Regions from separate parts of the Frigoribacterium sp. CFBP 8754 genome, predicted to be linked through region 1. Evidence: predicted binding sites of a transcription regulator. Region 1 holds the regulator's gene; each other region holds the start of a gene.

Evidence for each region. The regulator HrcA, encoded in region 1, represses chaperone genes, less so after heat shock. The targets are predictions, from matches to a motif close to TTNGCACTCGNNNNNNNCGAGTGCNAA.
Region 2: the regulator HrcA is predicted to act here: its motif matches at 3,974-4,000, upstream of groL (chaperonin GroEL).
Region 3: the regulator HrcA is predicted to act here: its motif matches at 2,582-2,608, upstream of groES (co-chaperone GroES).

What each region holds. Positions count from the first base shown of each region.
Region 1 is NZ_JACYUO010000001.1:848,090-854,490, reverse strand. Features, by position in the region: gene IFT72_RS03930 (16S rRNA (uracil(1498)-N(3))-methyltransferase) at 1-313, opposite strand, end outside; gene dnaJ (molecular chaperone DnaJ) at 316-1,428, opposite strand; gene hrcA (heat-inducible transcriptional repressor HrcA) at 1,568-2,590, opposite strand; gene IFT72_RS03915 (DUF4870 domain-containing protein) at 2,839-3,378, shown strand; gene hemW (radical SAM family heme chaperone HemW) at 3,445-4,671, opposite strand; gene IFT72_RS03905 (DUF1990 family protein) at 4,674-5,465, opposite strand; gene lepA (translation elongation factor 4) at 5,470-6,401, opposite strand, start outside.
Region 2 is NZ_JACYUO010000002.1:667,928-674,328, forward strand. Features, by position in the region: gene IFT72_RS09515 (cell wall metabolism sensor histidine kinase WalK) at 1-1,699, shown strand, start outside; gene groL (chaperonin GroEL) at 2,314-3,933, opposite strand; gene IFT72_RS09525 (cold-shock protein) at 4,140-4,343, opposite strand; gene IFT72_RS09530 (LytR C-terminal domain-containing protein) at 4,656-5,288, opposite strand; gene IFT72_RS09535 (DUF3263 domain-containing protein) at 5,309-5,602, opposite strand; gene IFT72_RS09540 (DUF2332 domain-containing protein) at 5,680-6,401, opposite strand, start outside.
Region 3 is NZ_JACYUO010000005.1:873-7,273, forward strand. Features, by position in the region: partial or broken gene IFT72_RS12880 (ABC transporter substrate-binding protein) at 1-841, opposite strand, end outside; gene rarD (EamA family transporter RarD) at 1,019-2,005, opposite strand; gene groES (co-chaperone GroES) at 2,200-2,496, opposite strand; gene IFT72_RS12895 (class I SAM-dependent methyltransferase) at 2,641-3,828, shown strand; gene IFT72_RS12900 (hypothetical protein) at 3,925-4,908, opposite strand; gene IFT72_RS12905 (DUF4190 domain-containing protein) at 5,103-5,507, opposite strand; gene tsaD (tRNA (adenosine(37)-N6)-threonylcarbamoyltransferase complex transferase subunit TsaD) at 5,586-6,401, opposite strand, start outside.

The DNA.
Region 1 (6,401 bases):
CGACGCCGAGCTCCGTCGCGGCCTGGACGGCCAGCTCGTCGCGGTCGCCCTTGGCGAGGGCCTGGGCCAACGCGATCCGGACCCCGGGCCGAGGATGCGCGGTGACGGTCGCCGCCACCAGCGACAGCCGGTCGCCGGTCGCCTCGGTCACCTCGCCCCGCACGACCGTGCCGCGGCCGTCGCCGAGCGTGAGCTGCTCGCCGACCCGCACCCGGCTGACGGTGACGGCGTGCCGTGCCTCGGCGCCGGTGACCGTGACGGTCGAGCCGGCCACCGCCTCCGTCAGGTCGTCGACCAGGTAGAAGTGCGCCACGATCAGAAGTTGAGGAACCGGTCGCGCAGCTTGCCGAACAGGCCCTGCTGGAACTGCGACAGCTCGGGCGCCTGCTCGCGACGGCCGGCGGCGAACTTCTCGATCAGCTCGCGCTCCTTGTGGCTGAGCTTGGTCGGCGTCACCACCTGGACGCCGATCTTGAGGTCGCCGCGGCCCGTGCCGCGGAGCTTCGTGACCCCGCGGTCGCGGACGGTCAGCACGTCGCCGCTCTGGGTGCCCGGCTTGAGCTCGATCTCCACCGCACCGTCGAGGCCGTCGAGGGTCGTCTCGGTGCCGAGGATCGCGTCGGACATCTGCACCTCGAGCGTCGCGAGCAGGTCGTCGCCGTTGCGGCTGTAGGTCTCGTGGTGGCGGACCTTGACCTCGAGGTAGAGGTCGCCGTTCGGGCCGCCGGCCTGGCCGACCTCGCCCTGCCCGGGCAGCTGGAGGCGGAGGCCGGTGTCGACGCCCGCGGGGATGTCGATGGGGATGGTGCGGCGCGCGCGGACGCGGCCCTGGCCCTGACAGGTCGGGCACGGGTTCGGGATGACGGTGCCGTAGCCTCGGCAGGTGCCGCAGGGGCTGGAGGTCATGACGTTGCCGAGCAGCGAGCGGACCTGGCGCTGGATCTGGCCCGAGCCGTGGCAGATGTCGCAGGTCTGGGGCGAGGTGCCGGGCGCGCAGCAGGACCCGGAGCAGGTCTCGCAGAGGACCGCGGTGTCGACCTCGATGTCGCGCTGGGTGCCGAAGACGATCTCTTCCAGGTCGACCTCGAGGCGGAGCAGGGCGTCCTGGCCGCGCTCGCGACGCGACCTCGGCCCCTGGCGCTGGCCGCCGCCTCCCCCGCCGCCGAAGAAGGCGTCGAAGATGTCGCCGAAGCCCGCGGCGCCGCCTCCCCCGCCGAAGCCGGCCTGCGGGCCGAGGTCGTAGCGCTCCCGCTGCTGGGGGTCGCTGAGGACGTCGTAGGCGTGCGTGACGTCCTTGAACCGCTCGGACGCCTCCGGGCTGGGGTTCACGTCGGGGTGCAGCTCGCGGGCGAGCCGGCGGTACGCCTTCTTGATCTCCTCCGGGGTCGCCGAGCGGTCGACTCCGAGCACGTCGTAATGATCTGCCACTGGTTCTCGTCTGCCTCTGGTGTGCGTCTGCGCTCCGCGGGGGCCGCGGGGCGGATGTCTGGGTGGGATGTCTGCTGGTCGTGTGTCGTGTCTGGGGGTGGAGTCGGTGGTCGGGGCCGCAGGCCGGCGCCGGCCCTCGTCAGCGCTCGGAGAGCAGGGACGAGAGGTAGCGGGCGACCGCCCGGACCGCCGCCATGTTGGTGGAGTAGTCCATGCGCATCGGGCCGAGCACGCCGAGCCGGGCGATCTCGCTGCCCGACGACGAGTAGCCGCTCGCGAGGACGGACGCCTGCGAGAGCCCGAACGACTCGTTCTCGCGGCCGATGCTGGCGGCGACGTCGACGGCGTCGAGCTGCATCTCGCCGAAGAGCCGGAGCAGCGCCACCTGCTCCTCGATGGCCTCGAGGACGGGGTAGAGGTTGCCGCTGAAGTCGTCGCCGATGCGGACGAGGTTCGCCGCGCCCGCCATGACCAGGCGGTCCTGGCGGCCGGTGGCGAGCTGCTCGACGAGGCTCGCCACGAGGAGCCCGACGGTGGCCGCGCGCTCGGGCGGGTGCTGTGCCGGCAGGTCGGCCAGCGCCGTCGCGGCGGCGCTCAGGGCAGCCCCGCCGACGAGGGCGTTGAGCGAGGAGCGCAGCTCGCCGAGGAAGGACTCGTCGACCGGCGCGGGGAGCTCGACGACCCGCTGCTCGACCTGGCCCGTGTCGGTGATGAGCACCGTCATGACCCGGCGCTCGGCGAGGCTGACGAGCTCGACGTGGCGGACGCGGGCCCGCGAGAAGGAGGGGTACTGGACGAGGGCGACCTGGTTCGTCAGCTGGCTGAGCAGGCGGACGGTGCGGCCGAGGACCTCGTCGAGGTCGGTGGAGTCGCCGAGGAAGGTCTCGATCGCCTGGCGCTGCGCGGCGCTGAGCGGGCGGAGGTCGGCGAGCTGGTCGACGAAGAGGCGGTACCCCTTGTCGGTGGGGACGCGGCCGCTCGAGGTGTGCGGGGCCGCGATGAGCTCCTCCTCCTCGAGGAGGGCCATGTCGTTGCGGATCGTCGCGGCGGAGACGCCGAACTGGTGCCGCTCGACGATGGACTTCGAGCCCACGGGCTCGCGGGAGGCGACGTAGTCGTGCACGATGACGCGCAGCACCTCGAGCCCTCGTTCCGAGACCACCGCACACCTCCTCATCGCACCACGGGCCCGGTGCGCCCCGGGGGCGTCGACACGGACCGGCTGGCACTCGCCGTACCAGACTGCCAATGCTACGCCACCGGCCTGGCGGCACCTACTCGCGCCGCGCCTCCCTGTCCTATGCTCGGCGTGACGGACACCGGACCGCGCGGTCCGGTCGACGCCCTCGGGCACCGGCCCCTCCGGGGCGGGAGGCCGTCACCTCCGACCACGACGAACCAGGTGAGCAGATGACCGACACCCCGCCCGCAGAGCCGCACGACCCCTACGCGAAGCAGCCCGGCCAGGGCGGCCCGGCCGGCCAGCCCGGCCCGCCGCCGTACGGCCAGCAGGCACCCGGCCAGCAGGCGCCGCAGGGCGGCCCGCAGCCCTACGGCCAGCAGCAGCCCTGGGGGCAGCAGGCCCCGGGCGGCGGTGCCGGCTACCAGCAGGCCGGCCAGCCCCTCCGCCCCGAGGACGAGAAGCTCTGGTCGACGCTGATCCACGCGGGCGGCATCCTGTTCGGCTTCATCCCGGCCCTGGTCGGGTTCTTCGTCCTGAAGGACCGCGGGCCGTTCATCCGCGAGCACACGCGACAGGCGCTGAACTTCCAGATCACGATGGCGATCGCGAGCTTCGCCGGGGGTCTGCTCTCGCTGATCCTCGTCGGCTACCTCGTGCTGGCGGCCGTCGGCATCGTCATCCTCGTCTTCAGCATCCTCGCGGCCCTGGCCGCGAACAAGGGCGAGTACTACAAGTACCCGCTGACGATCGAGTTCATCAAGGCGTAGCCCGCCGGCGCGACAGCGTCGCCGCACCCACCGAGGCGCGTCTCCCCCGGGGAGGCGCGCCTCGCGTCACGCCGGGAGCAGCCGGCTGACGACGGCGTCGGCCATCAGGCGCCCGGTGCGCGTCAGCTCGACACGGCCTGCTAGGGCGGCGCGGCCGTCGATCCAGCCGTCCGCGATGAGCCCGGCGACCGCCGCCCGGCCCGTCGCGTCGAGGTCGCTCGTCGGCAGGCCGTCCCGGGTGCGGACGGCGAGCAGCACGCGCTCGACCCGGCGCGTCTCGGCGTCGAGGGTCTCCCGCCCCGCCCCGGGCGACTCCCCCGCGGTCATCCGCTGGGCGTAGGCGGCCGGGTGCTTGACGTTCCACCAGCGGACGCCGCCCACGTGGCTGTGCGCACCGGGCCCGACGCCCCACCAGTCCTGGCCCGTCCAGTACGACAGGTTGTGGCGCGACCGGTGCTCGACGCCCCTCGACCAGTTGCTCACCTCGTACCAGTCGTAGCCGGCCTCGGCGAGGCGGGCGTCGGCCAGCTCGTACATGTCGGCGGCCGTGTCGTCGTCGGGCTGCGCGACCTCGCCGCGACGGATCTGCCGGGCGAGCTTCGTGCCGTCCTCGACGATCAGGGCGTAGGCCGAGAGGTGGTCGGGCTCCTGCGCGAGCGCGACGTCGAGCGACCTCGTCCAGTCGTCGAGGGTCTCGCCCGGCGTGCCGTAGATGAGGTCGAGGCTGACGTCGAGGCCGGCCTCCCGCGCCCAGGCCACGACGAGCGGGATCCGCTCGGGGTCGTGGGTGCGCTCGAGCGTCGCCAGCACGCTCGGCACGGCCGACTGCATGCCGAAGCTGACCCGGGTGAAGCCGGCGGCCGCGAGGGCGCGCAGGTACTCCGCGTCGACGCTGTCCGGGTTGGCCTCCGTCGTGACCTCGGCCCCCGCCTCCAGCCCCCAGGTGTCGACCACGGCGCGCAGCATCGTCGCGAGGTCGGTGTGCGGCAGCATCGTCGGGGTGCCGCCGCCGAAGAACACGGTGGAGGCGCGGCGCGGCGGCAGGCCCGCCCGCTCGAGCACACGGCCGGCCTGGGCGACCTCGGCCACCGCCTGCGAGGCGTAGTCGTCTCGACGGGCCCCGCGCAGCTCGTCGCCCGTGTAGGTGTTGAAGTCGCAGTAGCCGCAGCGGACACGGCAGAACGGGACGTGGAGGTAGACGCCGAGGTCGCGGTCGGCGACGCCCTCGACCACGGAGGCGGGCAGGGCTCCGTCGGCGGGGGCCGGGTCGGCGACGGGGAGGGCTCCGGGCACCGTCAGTGGCCCGGACGCACGTCGCGGACCTCGTCGGGACCGTGACGGCGCGACTCCTCGTCGTCCGCCGCGGCCTCGGCGGCGGCCGCGAGGTCGACGTCGTCGACGCTCGGCACGGTCTCGCTCGCGTCGCCGGTCTCGTCGTTCTGGCTCAGGGCCTGGAGGTAGCGCTTCGTGTAGAGGGTCTGCGTGCGCTTCATGAACGGCGACACGAGGCGCCAGCGCCACGTGCTCGGGCGCGAGAAGGCACGGATCGTCAGCCACACCGAGCCGTCGTCGGTCTGGTCGACGATCCAGCTCTCTTCTCCGCTCTCGGGGTGGCCCTCGAGCGTGCCGTAGGCGAAGCCCTTGCGCTTCGGCTCGTCGACGACGTAGACGACCCGCACCGGCGCCTCCACCTGGCGGCCCCAGGCAGAGATGACGAGCGTCGCGGTCGTGCCGGCCGTGAGGAAGGGCGTGCCGTCGGGCGCGTAGCGCGACTCGTCGGGGCGCTCCTCGCTCCAGTGCGCCGGGTCGACCGGCTCGCCCGACTCGTCGAACGTCACCGGCACGTAGCCGGTGTCGTCGGCGGGCGGCACGTCGTCGACGCGCACCGTGATGCCGCTGCGCTCCTGGATCTTCCAGGTCAGGGCGGCGATGCAGGCCGCCTCGAAGCGCGCGTCGCCGTGGCCCACCCGGGTGCGGTACTCGACCGGGGTGAAGCCGACCGGCGGGTACTGCATCAGGTCGGCGGCCTGGGTGGCCCCGACCTCGCCGTAGGTGGTCCGGGTCTCGGTGTGGGTGGCTCGGCGCATGGGGCTACTTCTTGTCCTTCTTCTCCGTGTCGCCGGAGAGGGCGGCGATGAACGCCTCCTGGGGGACCTCCACGCGACCGATGGTCTTCATGCGCTTCTTGCCCTCCTTCTGCTTCTCGAGCAGCTTGCGCTTGCGGGTGATGTCGCCGCCGTAGCACTTGGCGAGGACGTCCTTGCGCATCGCGCGGATGCTCTCGCGCGCGATGATCCGCGCGCCGATCGCGGCCTGGATGGGCACCTCGAACTGCTGGCGCGGGATGAGCTCGCGGAGGCGCCCGGTCATCAGCACGCCGTAGGCGTACGCCTTGTCGCGGTGGACGATGGCGCTGAAGGCGTCGACCTGCTCGCCCTGCAGCAGGATGTCGACCTTGACCAGGTCGGCCTCCTGCTCGCCGGTGGGCTCGTAGTCGAGGCTCGCGTAGCCGGCCGTCTTCGACTTGAGGCTGTCGAAGAAGTCGAAGACGATCTCGCCGAGCGGCATCGCGTAGCGGATCTCGACGCGGTCCTCGCCGAGGTACTCCATGCCGAGCAGCGACCCGCGGCGCTGCTGGCACAGCTCCATGATCACGCCGACGTAGTCCTTCGGGGCGAGGATGGCGGCCTTCACCATCGGCTCGCGGACGCTGGCGATCTTGCCGCCGGGGAACTCGCTGGGGTTGGTCACGGTGACGGTCTTGCCGTCCTCCGCCGTGACCTCGTAGACCACGCTCGGCGCCGTCGTGATCAGGTCGAGGCCGAACTCGCGCTCGAGCCGCTCGGTGATGATCTCGAGGTGCAGCAGGCCGAGGAACCCGCAGCGGAAGCCGAAGCCGAGGGCCACCGACGTCTCGGGCTCGTAGACCAGCGCCGCGTCGGAGAGCTTCAGCTTGTCGAGCGCCTCCCGCAGGTCGGGGTAGTCGCTGCCGTCGATCGGGTACAGGCCCGAGAACACCATCG
Region 2 (6,401 bases), on a different contig from region 1:
CACCGGCATCACGGTCACGCTGGTGACCCTCGGGCTGCTCGTCGCCGGCCTCGGCACGATGACCGTGCTGAGCACGTACCTCTACGGCCAGGTCGACATGTCGCTCGAGGCCGCGGCCAAGGGCTTCACCGGCGCGACGCCGAACACGACGAACGCGCAGTCGTGCACCGTCACGTTCGGCGACACGCGCAGCAGCTACGTCGCCCTGTACCGGGCCGACGGCACCCAGATCTGCGACAACAGCGACGAGCTGGCCGCGGGCACGGCCCCCGACCTCTCGTCCGTGCACATCCCCGCCGACGAGACCAACGACGAGGCCGAGAGCGTCTTCAACGAGGCCCACGACCAGCAGTGGCGGGTCTTCGCCTACAACACCACGCTGCAGACGACGTCGGGCGGGTCGGTCGAGCGCATCGACGCGACCATCGTCACCGGCACGAACCTCGCGGTCACCACGGCCCTGATCGGCCGGTTCAGCGGCATCTTCCTGGGCTTCGGCGTCTCGGTCGTCGTTCTCGGCGCGGCGCTCACCCGCCTGCTCGTCACCTCGACCTTCTCCCCGCTGCGCGACGTCGAGGCGACCGCGGCGCGGTTCGCGGACGGCGACTTCAGCCAGCGGCTCGACTCGACGACGCCGAACACCGAGGTCGGGCGCCTCAACCGCTCGCTCAACTCCATGCTCAGCCGGATCGACAGCGCGTTCGACGACCGGGCGCGCACCATCGACCAGATGCGCCGGTTCGTCGGCGACGCGAGCCACGAGCTGCGCACGCCCCTCGTCAGCCTCCGGGGCTACGCCGAGCTCTACCGGATGGGCGCCCTCACGAAGCCGGAGGACGTCGCCCAGGCGATGGACCGCATCGAGAAGGAGGCGATCCGCATGGGCGTGCTCGTGCAGGACCTCCTGGCGCTGGCCCGCCTCGACGAGTCGAAGCCGCTCGAGCTGGGCCCGGTCGACCTCGTGACGATCGCCCGCGACTCCGCCCTGGACACCATGGCGTCGAACCCCGACCGCGACATCGCGGTGGTCGTGCACGACCCGGTCGTGTCGGAGACCGGCGAGGAGGCGCCCGTCGGCCCGGACGCGCCCGCCAGCGTCCCCGAGACGGCCCTCGACCCCGGGGCGACGGGCCCCGTGTCGTTCGCGGGCGCGACCCTCGCCCGGCTGCGCAGCCTGCGGGCCCGCGCCACGCGGGCCGCCGACGAGGCCGCCGCCGGCACCGGTGACGGCACGGCCGGCCACGGCCCCGAGGCGCCCGCCGTCGTGCTCGGCGAGGAGAACAAGCTGCGGCAGGTGATCACGAACCTGATGGGCAACGCGATGCGCTTCACGGAGCACGACAGCCCCATCGAGCTCGTGGTGCAGTCCGACCCGGGCCGGGGCGTGGCGACCATCGACATCGTCGACCACGGTGAGGGGATCCCGCCGCAGATCCGCGAGAAGATCTTCCAGCGCTTCTGGCGCGCCGACTCGTCGCGCACCCGTGACACCGGCGGCTCGGGCCTGGGGCTGGCGATCGTGTCGGGCATCGTGGCGGCTCACCGGGGCAGCGTCGACGTCTTCGACACCCCCGGGGGCGGAGCCACCTTCCGCGTGGCCCTGCCGCTCTTCCCCGAGAACGGCGTCCCGCCCGAGACGCCGGCGACCGGCGTGCCCGGCCAGGCCCCCGCCTCCCCCGGCTCCGTCACGCTCGCGTAGCCCCCGCCTCCGCCCGCTCCGTCCCGATCGCGTAGCCCGCGCCTCCCTCGCTCCGTCCCGCTCGCGGCCCCTGCGCGCCTCTGGCCTGCCCGACCCCGACTCCCGGCTCGCCTCCCCCCGGCGCGCCCGCCCCGCTCACCCGACGTCCGCCACGTCGTAATTTGAGAGAGATCGGGCGATCGAACGCCGGGGATCCCCGTGATCTGGTCGACGGCGGACGGATCGCTCGCGTTCTTCCGCGGCCACGGGCAGCCCTCCCCCAGGAAACGCCCGGCTGACACTGTCCGGGCCGACGGACTCTCGACGGGCGCGGGCACGGGCACGGACAGCCGCGGAGCGGACGGACCAGCCCAGAACGAGAGAGTCCACGGCGACAGCCCCCGAGAACGTGGTGCCGCAGAGCCCGTGGCCCAGGATCACTCTCAGATCACGAGCCCCGACCCGAGCGGCCCGGCGGACGCGGGGTGGCCGGGAGGCCGGGAGGCCGGGCGGCCGGGAGGCCGGGCTGACGCCGAGCGGCCGGGCGGACGACGGGCGGCCGGGGCCGGCCCCCGGGAACGCCGAAGGGCGGCTCCCCCGGAGGGGAACCGCCCTTGAGCGTGGAACCGTGCGGACTAGAAGTCCATGCCACCCGTGGGGTCGCCGGCCGGGGCCGGGTTCTTCTCGGGCTTCTCGGCGACGACGGCCTCGGTGGTCAGGAACAGACCAGCGATGGAGGCGGCGTTCTGCAGGGCAGAGCGGGTCACCTTGGCCGGGTCGATGATGCCGGCGGCGATCATGTCGACGTACTCGCCGGTCGCGGCGTTGAGGCCGTGACCGATCGGGAGGCCGCGGACCTTGTCGGCGACGACGCCGGGCTCCATGCCCGCGTTGAAGGCGATCTGCTTCAGGGGAGCGTCGATCGCGACACGGACGATGTTCGCCCCGGTCGCCTCGTCGCCCTCGAGCTGCAGCTCGGCGAGAGCGGTCTTGCCGGCCTGGATGAGCGCGACGCCACCACCGGCGACGATGCCCTCCTCGACGGCGGCCTTCGCGTTGCGGACGGCGTCCTCGATGCGGTGCTTGCGCTCCTTGAGCTCCACCTCGGTCGCGGCACCCGCCTTGATGACGGCGACGCCGCCGGCGAGCTTGGCGAGGCGCTCCTGGAGCTTCTCGCGGTCGTAGTCGCTGTCGGTCGCCTCGATCTCGCTGCGGATCTGACGCACGCGGCCGGCGATCTGCTCGGCGTCGCCGGCACCCTCGACGATCGTGGTCTCGTCCTTCGTGATGACGACCTTGCGGGCACGGCCGAGCAGGTCGAGCGTGGCGTTCTCGAGCTTGAGGCCGACCTCCTCCGCGATGACCTGGCCACCGGTGAGGATGGCGATGTCCTGCAGCTGCGCCTTGCGACGGTCGCCGAAGCCGGGGGCCTTGACGGCGACCGACTTGAAGATGCCGCGGATCTTGTTCACGACGAGCGTGGCCAGGGCCTCGCCGTCGACGTCCTCCGCGATGATCAGGAGCTGCTTGCCCGACTGGATCACCTTGTCGACGATCGGCAGGAGGTCCTTGATGTTGGAGATCTTCGAGTTGACGATGAGCACGTAGGCGTCCTCGAAGACGGCCTCCTGGCGCTCGGGGTCGGTGACGAAGTACTGCGACAGGTAGCCCTTGTCGAAGCGCATGCCCTCGGTCAGCTCGAGCTCGGTGCCGAAGGTGTTCGACTCCTCGACGGTGACGACGCCCTCCTTGCCGACCTTGTCGATGGCCTCGGCGATGAGCGCACCGATGGTGGGGTCGGCGGCGGAGATCGAGGCGGTCGCCGCGATCTGCTCCTTGGTCTCGATGTCCTTCGCGTCGGCGAGGAGCTGAGCGGAGACCGCGGCGGCGGCCTTCTCGATGCCGCGCTTGAGCGAGATGGGGTCGGCACCGGCGGCGACGTTGCGGAGGCCCTCACGGACGAGCGCCTGGGCGAGCACGGTGGCGGTGGTGGTGCCGTCGCCGGCGACGTCGTCGGTCTTCTTGGCGACCTCCTTGACGAGCTCGGCACCGATCTTCTCGAACGGGTCGTCGAGCTCGATCTCCTTGGCGATGGAGACGCCGTCGTTCGTGATGGTGGGGGCGCCCCACTTCTTCTCGAGGACGACGTTGCGGCCGCGGGGGCCGAGCGTGACCTTCACCGCGTCGGCCAGGATGTTCAGGCCACGCTCGAGGCCGCGACGGGCCTCTTCGTCAAAAGCAATGATCTTAGCCATGTGTTACTCGTCCCTCCCGGACGTCATGAAGCAGAGGTACTTGGCACTCACCTGCGGCGAGTGCCAGAGCGATTCTGGCACTCCCACCTTGTGAGTGCAAGCCGTCCGGGCAGGCCCACGGCGAGCCCCCGGACGTGACGACGCCGCCCGCCCCGGGAGGGCGGACGGCGTCGTGTCGGAGGGGCCGAGGGGCCGAGGGGCGGGGCTCAGGCGAGCCGCACCGACTCCGCCTGCGGCCCCTTGCTCCCGGTGCCCACCTCGAAGACGACCGCCTGGCCCTCCTCGAGCACCTTGTAGCCGCTCATGTCGATGGCCGAGTAGTGCACGAAGACGTCCTGCCCGCCTCCCTCGACCGTGATGAAGCCGAAGCCCTTCTCCGCGTTGAACCACTTGACGGTCCCGTGTGCCATGGTGCTGCTCCCCTTGCTGTGTTCGTACGGCGGCCGGTCGGTGCCGGGGCCGGGTCGACGCAGTGGCCTGCGCACCCGAACGGTGCAGCCTCGCTCGTTCGGGGCGGGGCGGGCGGGCCGTAGGGGGCGACCAAGACCAGATGCTAGTGCGGCCCCCGGCGCCGACGACAGCCCCGAAGGCCGCAGAACGAACCCGCGGGCGCCCGTCGGCCCGATCCTTTACACGCCCGAAACAGAAGGGGCACGAGGAAGCCCCCGAGGAGGCGCGGAGCGGGGCCCCTGCCCCGGTCGCACCGCCCCCGCGCTCGCCCGCTACGACGAGAAGTCGGTGCCGAGCACGACGGTGATGGTCGCCCCCGGGAAGGCCGTGCTCTGCTGCGTCGCGTCGATGCCGAGCGACTCGGCGACGCCGAGCGCGGCCGCGCGGTCGGCGGCCGTGGCGTAGTAGACGGTGGAGGTGGCGGAGCGCTCGGGCGCGTTGCCCTGGCTGCCGACCGTCCAGCCGGCGGTGTCGAGCGTCGTCGCGGCCCGGCCGGCGAGGCCGCTCGTCGTCGTCGCGTTGAGCACGGCGATCGTCGTCGAGGCGGGCACGTCGGAGGGGTCGGCCGCGGTGGCCGTCGGGGTCGGCGTCACGGCGGGCGTCTCGCCGGCGGCGTCGGTCGACCCGTCGGTCGCGGCCCCGTCGCCGTCGGTCGCCTCGTCGGACGGCTCGGTCGTCGCGTCGCCGGCCTCGGCCGAGCTGCTCGCGCTGGGGGCGACGAACTGGAAGCTGTCGTTGAGGACGCCCAGGGCGACCACCCCGGCGCCGACGAGGAGGCCGGTGGCGAGGGCCGCCCAGGCGACGACCACCCAGCCGCGCCCCCGGCGGGGCTCGGAGCGGTGCGCCCCGACCCTCTCCAGGTCGCGGGGCACCTCGTCGAAACGGTCGCGGGGGTACTTCGGCATGGTCTCCGTGGTCTTCCGGGTCAGCGGGGCGTGGGCCCGAACGAACGGTCGGCGCGGGCCCGGGCGCGCTGGTCGCGCAGGCGCTGCAGGCGACCGACCACCAGGGGCGCGTAGGCCAGTGCAGCAGGTCGGTCGATGAGGGAGTTGAGCAACTGCTGGTAGCGCGCGACGCCGAGCCCGAGCTCTCGCCGGATCAGCGCCTCCTTCTGGCCCGGCGTGGCCGGCGGCGACTGCTCCAGGTCGAGGATCGCGCGGTCGAGGGTCGACAACGCACCCGCGCGCACACCGGTGCCCCTGCTGCCCTCGTCGGTCACGTCCCGCCCTCTCGATCTTCGTCACCATAACGTCGGGGCGGGCCGTGGCCGGGGAGGCGGGGCGCGGTTCGGCCCGTTCAGCCGACGGTCGTGAGGCGGGTGCCGTGGGCGTCGCCGACGGCGAGCGGCCGCCCGTCGAGGGCGAGCACCGCGAAGGCCGACGTGCGCTCGACGAGGCCCGGGTCGACGGGCCCGACGTCGTCGAGCAGGCCGATCCGCTCGTACGAGACCCAGGTGGCGCCGAGCCCCCTGATCGTGTCGACGAACTGCTGTCGTCGTCGGCCGGGCAGGTAGACGAGCGTGCCGGTCGAGACGACCACGAGGCGTGCGTCGGCGGGCGCCGTCGCCGCGAGCGCCTCGAGGTCGTCGACGGCGTCGCCGCGGGCGACCCGGGGAGGCGCGGTGCGGGCGAGCGCGACCGCCCGCTCGAGCAGGTCGGCCCGCTCCGGCGCCCCGGGCGGCAGCAGTGCGCGCAGCCAGGCGACGGCCGCGTCGTCGCGGACGTCGACGGGGTCGAGGTCGAGCCCGGCGCGCCAGACCACCTCCGGCAGCTCGACCGCGCCGAGCCCGGCGCCCGCTCCGCCGGGTGCGTCGTCGCCGCGGCCGTCCGTCACGTCGAGCGTCAGCTGCACGGGGCTGAGCGGGTCGCCCCACCGGACGTCGCCGGCCCGGTACGAGACGAGGTCGGGCAGCAGGCAGAGGCCTGCCGAGGCCCCCACCTCGAGCAGCGCGACCGGCTCGTCGAGGCAGGCCAGGGCGAGCGAGACCGGGCCGCTCCGGCGCAGGTCGTTCGTCTGCA
Region 3 (6,401 bases), on a different contig from region 1:
CCTGCGAGACGAGCTCGGGCACGATCGACGCGGTCTCGTCGAAGGCGAGGATGACGATGGCGTCGGGGTCGGAGCCGATCGCCGCGGTCACCTCGGACGAGAACGTGGTCTGGCCGGGCGGGAACTCCTGGCCCTCGCCCTCGGCGCCGTAGACGACGGTGCCGCCGGAGGACTCGATCGAGGCCTGGGTCGAGTTGCGGAGGCCGGTGCCGTAGGTGTCGTTGAAGACGATGAACGCGACGTTGGCGTTGCCGTCGTCGACGATCTGCTGGCCGAGCGCCGAGCCCTGGACGGAGTCCGGCGGCGCGGTGCGGAAGTAGTACGACGAGTAGCCGCTGAGGTCGGTCGCCGTGTTGGCGGGCGAGATCTGCACGATGCAGGCCGCGGTGATCTGGTCGATGACGTTCAGCGTGACGCTGGAGGACTCCGCGCCGATGGCGACGGGCACCTTGGCGTCGATCAGCTGCGTCGCTGCGGCGCTCGAGACGGTGAGGTCGTTGCTGTCGCCCGAGTCGGTGCTGGGGTCGATCGTGACGTCCTGGCCGAGCACGCCGCCGGCGGCGTTGATGTCCTCGACGGCGAGGCCGACGCCGGACTCGGCGGGCGGGTTGAGGTACGCGAGGGTACCCGTGCTCGGCAGGATGGTGCCGATGCGGAGAGCGTCCTGGCTGGGGCTGCTGGGCGCCTCGCAGGCGGCAGCGGGGTCGGTCTTCGCCGACGCCGACGCGCTCGACGAGGAGGTGTCGTCGCTGGGCGTCGAGGTGGACGAACAAGCGGCGAGGAGGACGGAGGCGGCTCCTGCGAGCGCCAGAGCCTTCAGCCCTTTGGTGGATCGGATCATCCGTGGTCCCTTTCTGGAAGCGCGTGCAGCCGGACCGCCACTAGGCAGACGGTCCTCGCGATTGAGAAGAAACTAGGGCTCGATTGTTTCCGGCGCGTGTTCTGGTCGTCACTCAGGGGTTTCGTTAGCAATTCGTGACATGCCCTCAGGAGGCGCGGTGCGGGCCCCGGACGGACGTCACGCCACGGCGGGCCGCGGCCGTGCCCGGCGGCTCGCCGACACCATGTCGACGGTCAGCACCACGAGGGCGACCCAGACGATCGCGAAGCCGACCCAGCGGCTGGTCGGCATCTGCTCGTGCAGCAGGACGACGCCGACGATGAACTGCAGCACGGGCGCGAGGTACTGGGTGAGCCCGATCGTCGCGAGGGGCAGCCGTCGCGCGGCGGCGGCGAAGAGCAGCAGCGGCACCGCGGTCACGACGCCCGAGCTGATCACGGTGAGGGTGTGCAGCAGGCTCACCGAGCCGAACACGACGCCGCCGTCGACGCCGGTCGCGGCGATCACGACGAGGGCGACCGCCGCGACGGGCGCGACCGCGAGCGTCTCGAGGGTCAGGCCGCTGACGGCGTCGACGCGCCCGCCCATCTGCTTCTTGACGAGCCCGTAGGCGCCGAACGAGAACGCCATGATCAGCGACGCCCACGGCACGCCGCCGGTGCCGAGGGCGATCACGACGACGGCGACGGCGCTGAGGCCGATGGCGGCCCACTGGGCGGGCCGGAGGCGCTCCCGCAGTACGACGACAGCGAGCAGGACGGTGACGATCGGGTTGATGAAGTAGCCGAGGGCCGCCTCGACGACGTGCCCGGCGAGCGTCGCGACGATGAAGGTCGTCCAGTTGACGACGATGAGCACGCCCGCGAGCGCCATCGGCGCGACGACGCGGCCCTGGCGCAGCAGCGCCAGGAAGGCCGGGAAGCCGCGCGTGACGGCGAGCAGCACCAGGCAGAACGCCAGCGAGAAGAGGATGCGCCACGAGACGATCTCGAACGGCCCCGAGGGCGACATGAGAAGGAAGAAGATCGGCAGCACGCCCCACAGGCCGTAGGCGCTGACCGCGTAGGCGAGGCCGGAGCCGGCTCGCTCGGCCGGGCCCGAGGGCCGGGCGGGGCCGGCGGGCTCGACGGGGGCGGAGGAGGCGCGGGCACGGTCGTCGGTCACGTCACGACTCTAGGGCGAGCCCCCGTCGCCGACCGGCCCGGTGCTGCCGTCGACCGTGCCGCTCCTGCCGATCTCGCGAACGGGCGGCCCGCACAGCGCCTCGACGGGACGGCGCCCCGCCTCGCGCCGCCCGCGCACGACGAAGGCCCCCGCCGTGTGACGGGGGCCTCCGGGTGGAGCAGGGTGTCGACCGACTAGCGGACGATGACGGCGAGCACGTCGCGGGCCGAGAGGACGAGGTAGTCCTGGCCGTCGTACTTGACCTCGGTTCCGCCGTACTTGCTGTAGATGACCTTGTCGCCGACGGCGACGTCGAGCGGGACGCGGTTGCCGTTGTCGTCGATGCGACCCGGACCGACCGCCACGACCTCGCCCTCCTGGGGCTTCTCCTTGGCGGTGTCGGGGATCACGAGGCCGGAAGCCGTGGTCTGCTCGGCTTCGACCTGCTGGATGACGATGCGATCTTCGAGCGGCTTGATGGAGACCGACACGGTTGACCTCTGCTTTCTCGGAACTTCGTAGAACGTGGGGTGGCACTCACCACGTGCGAGTGCCAGGAACAACTGTAGGGGCCCGCTGGCACTCGGTCAACACGAGTGCCAGCGGCACGGCGTCGATGCGCGAGACTGGAGCCCATGGACACCACCGAGCTGCTCGAGATCCTCTCGCCCGAGGGGCTCCGGCTGCTCGACTCGCTGCCGGCGCGGCGGAGCGACGACGACGTCGTCGGCACGGTCGCGGCGCTCCGCAAGCAGGGCCACTCCCCCGCGCTCGTCGCCGCCGTGCTGAGCCAGGCCCGGCTCCGGGGCCGTGCCGTCGCCAAGTTCGGCGACTTCGCCAGCCGCATGCTCTTCACCGAGGCGGGCCTCGAACAGGCCACGCGCCTCCCCGTGGCCGCCCGGCACGCCGGCCGGTTCCGCGCCGCCGGGGCCCGCCGGGTCGCCGACCTCGGCTGCGGCATCGGGGGCGACGCGATGGCCCTGGCCGCCCTCGAGCTCGACGTGCTCGCGGTCGAGCGCGACGAGGTCACCGCCGCCGTCGCCGCGTACAACCTCGCCCCCTGGTCGGGCGCCCGCGTCGAGCACGCCGACGCCGCCGACGTCGACCTCGCGGACGTCGACGCCGTCTTCCTCGACCCGGCCCGGCGCACGGCGGGCCACAGCGGCACCAAGCGCCTCGCCGACCCGGCCGACTGGTCGCCCTCGCTCGACGTCGCCTTCGGGCACGCCGAGCACCGCCCGACCGGGGTCAAGCTCGGCCCCGGCATCGACCGCGAGCTGCTGCCCGCCGACGCGGAGTGCCAGTGGATGTCCGTCGACCGCGAGGTCGTCGAGCTCGGGGTCTGGTTCGGGGCGCTCGCGCGGCCCGGCGTCGGGCGGTCCGCCCTCGTGGTCACCGCCTCCGGCACCGCCGAGCTCACCGCGCCCGCCGACTCCGACGACGTCGAGGTGGGCGACCTCGGCGAGTGGCTCTACGAGCCCGACGGCGCCGTCATCCGGGCCCGCCTGATCGGCGACCTCGCCCGGAGCCTCGGCGCCCGGACGGTCAGCCGCGACATCGCCTACCTCACCTCCGACACGCCGGTCGAGACGCCCTTCGCCCAGGTCTTCCGCGTGGTCGAGGCCCTGCCCCTCGACGAGAAGACCCTCAAGCGCGAGCTGCGCGCCCGGGGCGTCGGCCGCCTCGAGATCAAGAAGCGCGGGGTCGACGTCGACCCCGCCGCGTTCCGCAAGCGCCTCTCGCTGCAGGGCACCGGCTCGGCGACGCTGGTGCTGACGCGCGTCGCCGGGCGACACACGGCCCTGCTCTGCGAACGCGTCTGACCCGGCACGACGACGGCCGCCGCACCGGGGTGCGACGGCCGAGGTCGTCAGGAGGCGCGGGCCGGGCGGTGAGCACCGCCGCCGCACCGCCTCGGGTCAGTATCCGTAGTAGCTGCTGTCGGCGACGGTGCTGAAGAACGTCGCCCAGCCGATCCAGACGACGATCGCGAGGGCGATGCCCGCGTAGCCGACGATGAGGCCGGTCAGCCAGAACCCGCGCGAACGGGGCTCGCGCTTCTGGGCGATGTGGCCGAGCACCACTCCGGCGATCGAGAAGATGATGCCGGCCCCGAAGGTGACGACGAGGATCGTGATGAACGCGCCGAAGATCGACCCGATCATCGCGAGCAGGCTGAGCACGCTCGACGGCTTGGTGGGCCCGGCCGAGGCGTAGGGGGCGTAGGGCGAGCCGTAGGGCTGCTGCTGCTGCTGCGGAGCGCCGTAGGGCTGGCCGTACTGCTGCTGCGGCTGGCCGTACTGCTGCGGGGGCTGACCGTACGGGCCCGGCTGCGGCTGGCCGTAGGGGCCGGGCTGCTGCGGCTGACCGTACGGGCCCTGCTGCGGCGGCTGCTGCCCGTACTGCCCCTGCTGCGGCTGCTGCCCGTACTGCTGCGAGCCCGGCTGGCCGGGTGCCGCCGGGCCGGACGGCGCGGCGTAGCCGGGCCGGGGCGGCTGAGGAGCACCGTACGGCGCGGACGCGGGGGCCCCGTAGGGAGCCGACTGCGGGGCACCCTGCGCCGGCGCACCGTAGGGCGCCGACTGCGGAGCGCCCTGCCCCTGTGCCGGGGCACCGTACGGCGCCGACGGCGCACCGCCCTGCGCTGAGCCCGGCTGGGGCGCCGCGAACGGCGACCGCTGCGGGGCCGGGGTCTGCCCCGGGGCGACGAACGGGTCGTGGGCGGGGCGCGCGGCGGGCTGGGACGCGGCGCCGGGGAAGGAGGTGGGCGGCAGCGGCGGCGACTGCTGGTCGCCCGCGGGCGCGGGCGGAGGCGTCGGCGCCTGCGTCGGCTCGGACTGCGGCGCGTCAGCGGACTGCGGTGCGCGCCCGGACTGCTCGGGGGTGGTGTCGTCGGTGGCCATCAGGAGCCTTTCGCGTGCGGGCGGCGGAGCATCGGTGGAGTCGCGGTGCGGTGTCGCAGATCAGGTGCGGTGCCGTGCGGTGTCGCCCCGGCCGAGGTGGACCGGACGGACGACGGGGCCCACGCCGTCGGCGTGGACCCCGTCATCGTATCGACGCCTCCGATGAGGCAGCCATGAAGCCCGTGGGCGTCGCCTCAGTACGTCGAGTAGTCGAGCTGGCCCGAGCTGGCGAGCGCCCCGAAGAGGACGGCGAAGCCGACGGCCAGGAGGATGCCGCCGATCAGCACGACGTAGCCGAGGATGGTGCCCCAGAGCGCCATGCCGCGCCCCTCCTCGCCCGTCTTCTTGATCTGGCTGAGCGAGATGTGCCCGACGACGATCGCGGCGATGCTCGCGACGCCGGTGAAGAAGCCCGCGATGCCGAGGATGAGGGCGATCAGCGCGAGGCTGTTGCGGGGCGCCGGGCCGTAGCCCGGGCCGCCGGGCGCGCTGTAGCCCTGGCCGACGGGGGCGCCGTAGGCCGGCGGCTGCTGGCCGGAGGGCGTGCCGTAGCTGTCCTTCTGCGGCTGGCCCTGGGGGGCCGGGTACTGGTCGGTCATGTCCCGTGGTCTCCTCGTCGTGCGCCCGGCTCGTGCCGGTGGTCTGGTCCGGACGATGCTACCGGCAGCGGCCCCGGCTCAGACCGCCTGCACCACGGTGACCGGCAGCGTCGAGTCGGCGCCGAAGTCGAGCGGCGAGGGCGCGTGACCGCGGGCCACCAGCTGGGCTCCGAGCGCGGCGATCATCGCCCCGTTGTCGGTGCAGAGCGAGAGCGGGGGCACGCGCAGCTCGACGCCCGCCGCCGCGCAGCGCTCGGCCGCCAGCGCGCGGACCCGGGCGTTGGCGACGACCCCGCCACCGAGCAGCAGCCGCGGCACGCCCCGGTCGGCGCACGCGGCGAGGGCCTTCGTGAGGAGCACGTCGGCGACGGCCTCGCGGAAGCTCGCGGCCACGTCGGCCACGGGCACCTCGAGCCCCTCCTCGCGACGACGCTCGACCCAGCGGGCGACCGCGGTCTTCAGCCCCGAGAACGAGAAGTCGTACCGGTGCCGCACGAGGTCCTTCGGGAGGGTCAGCCCGCGCGGGAACCGGATCGCCGCGGGGTCGCCCTCGGCGGCCACCCGGTCGATCTGCGGCCCGCCGGGGTAGGGCAGGCCGAGCAGGCGGGCGACCTTGTCGAAGGCCTCGCCCGCAGCGTCGTCGATGGTCTCGCCGAGCAGCTCGACGTCGTCGACGAGGTCGCGCACGTGCAGCAGCGAGGTGTGGCCGCCCGAGACGAGGAGCGCGATCGTCGGCAGCTCGAGGTCGCTGCCGTCCTCGCGCAGCACGTCGGCGCCGACGTGCCCCACGAGGTGGTTGACCGCGTAGAGCGGCGTGCCGGTGGCGAGCGCGAGGGCCTTCGCTGCGCCGACGCCGACCATCAGGGCCCCGGCGAGCCCGGGGCCGCTCGTGAC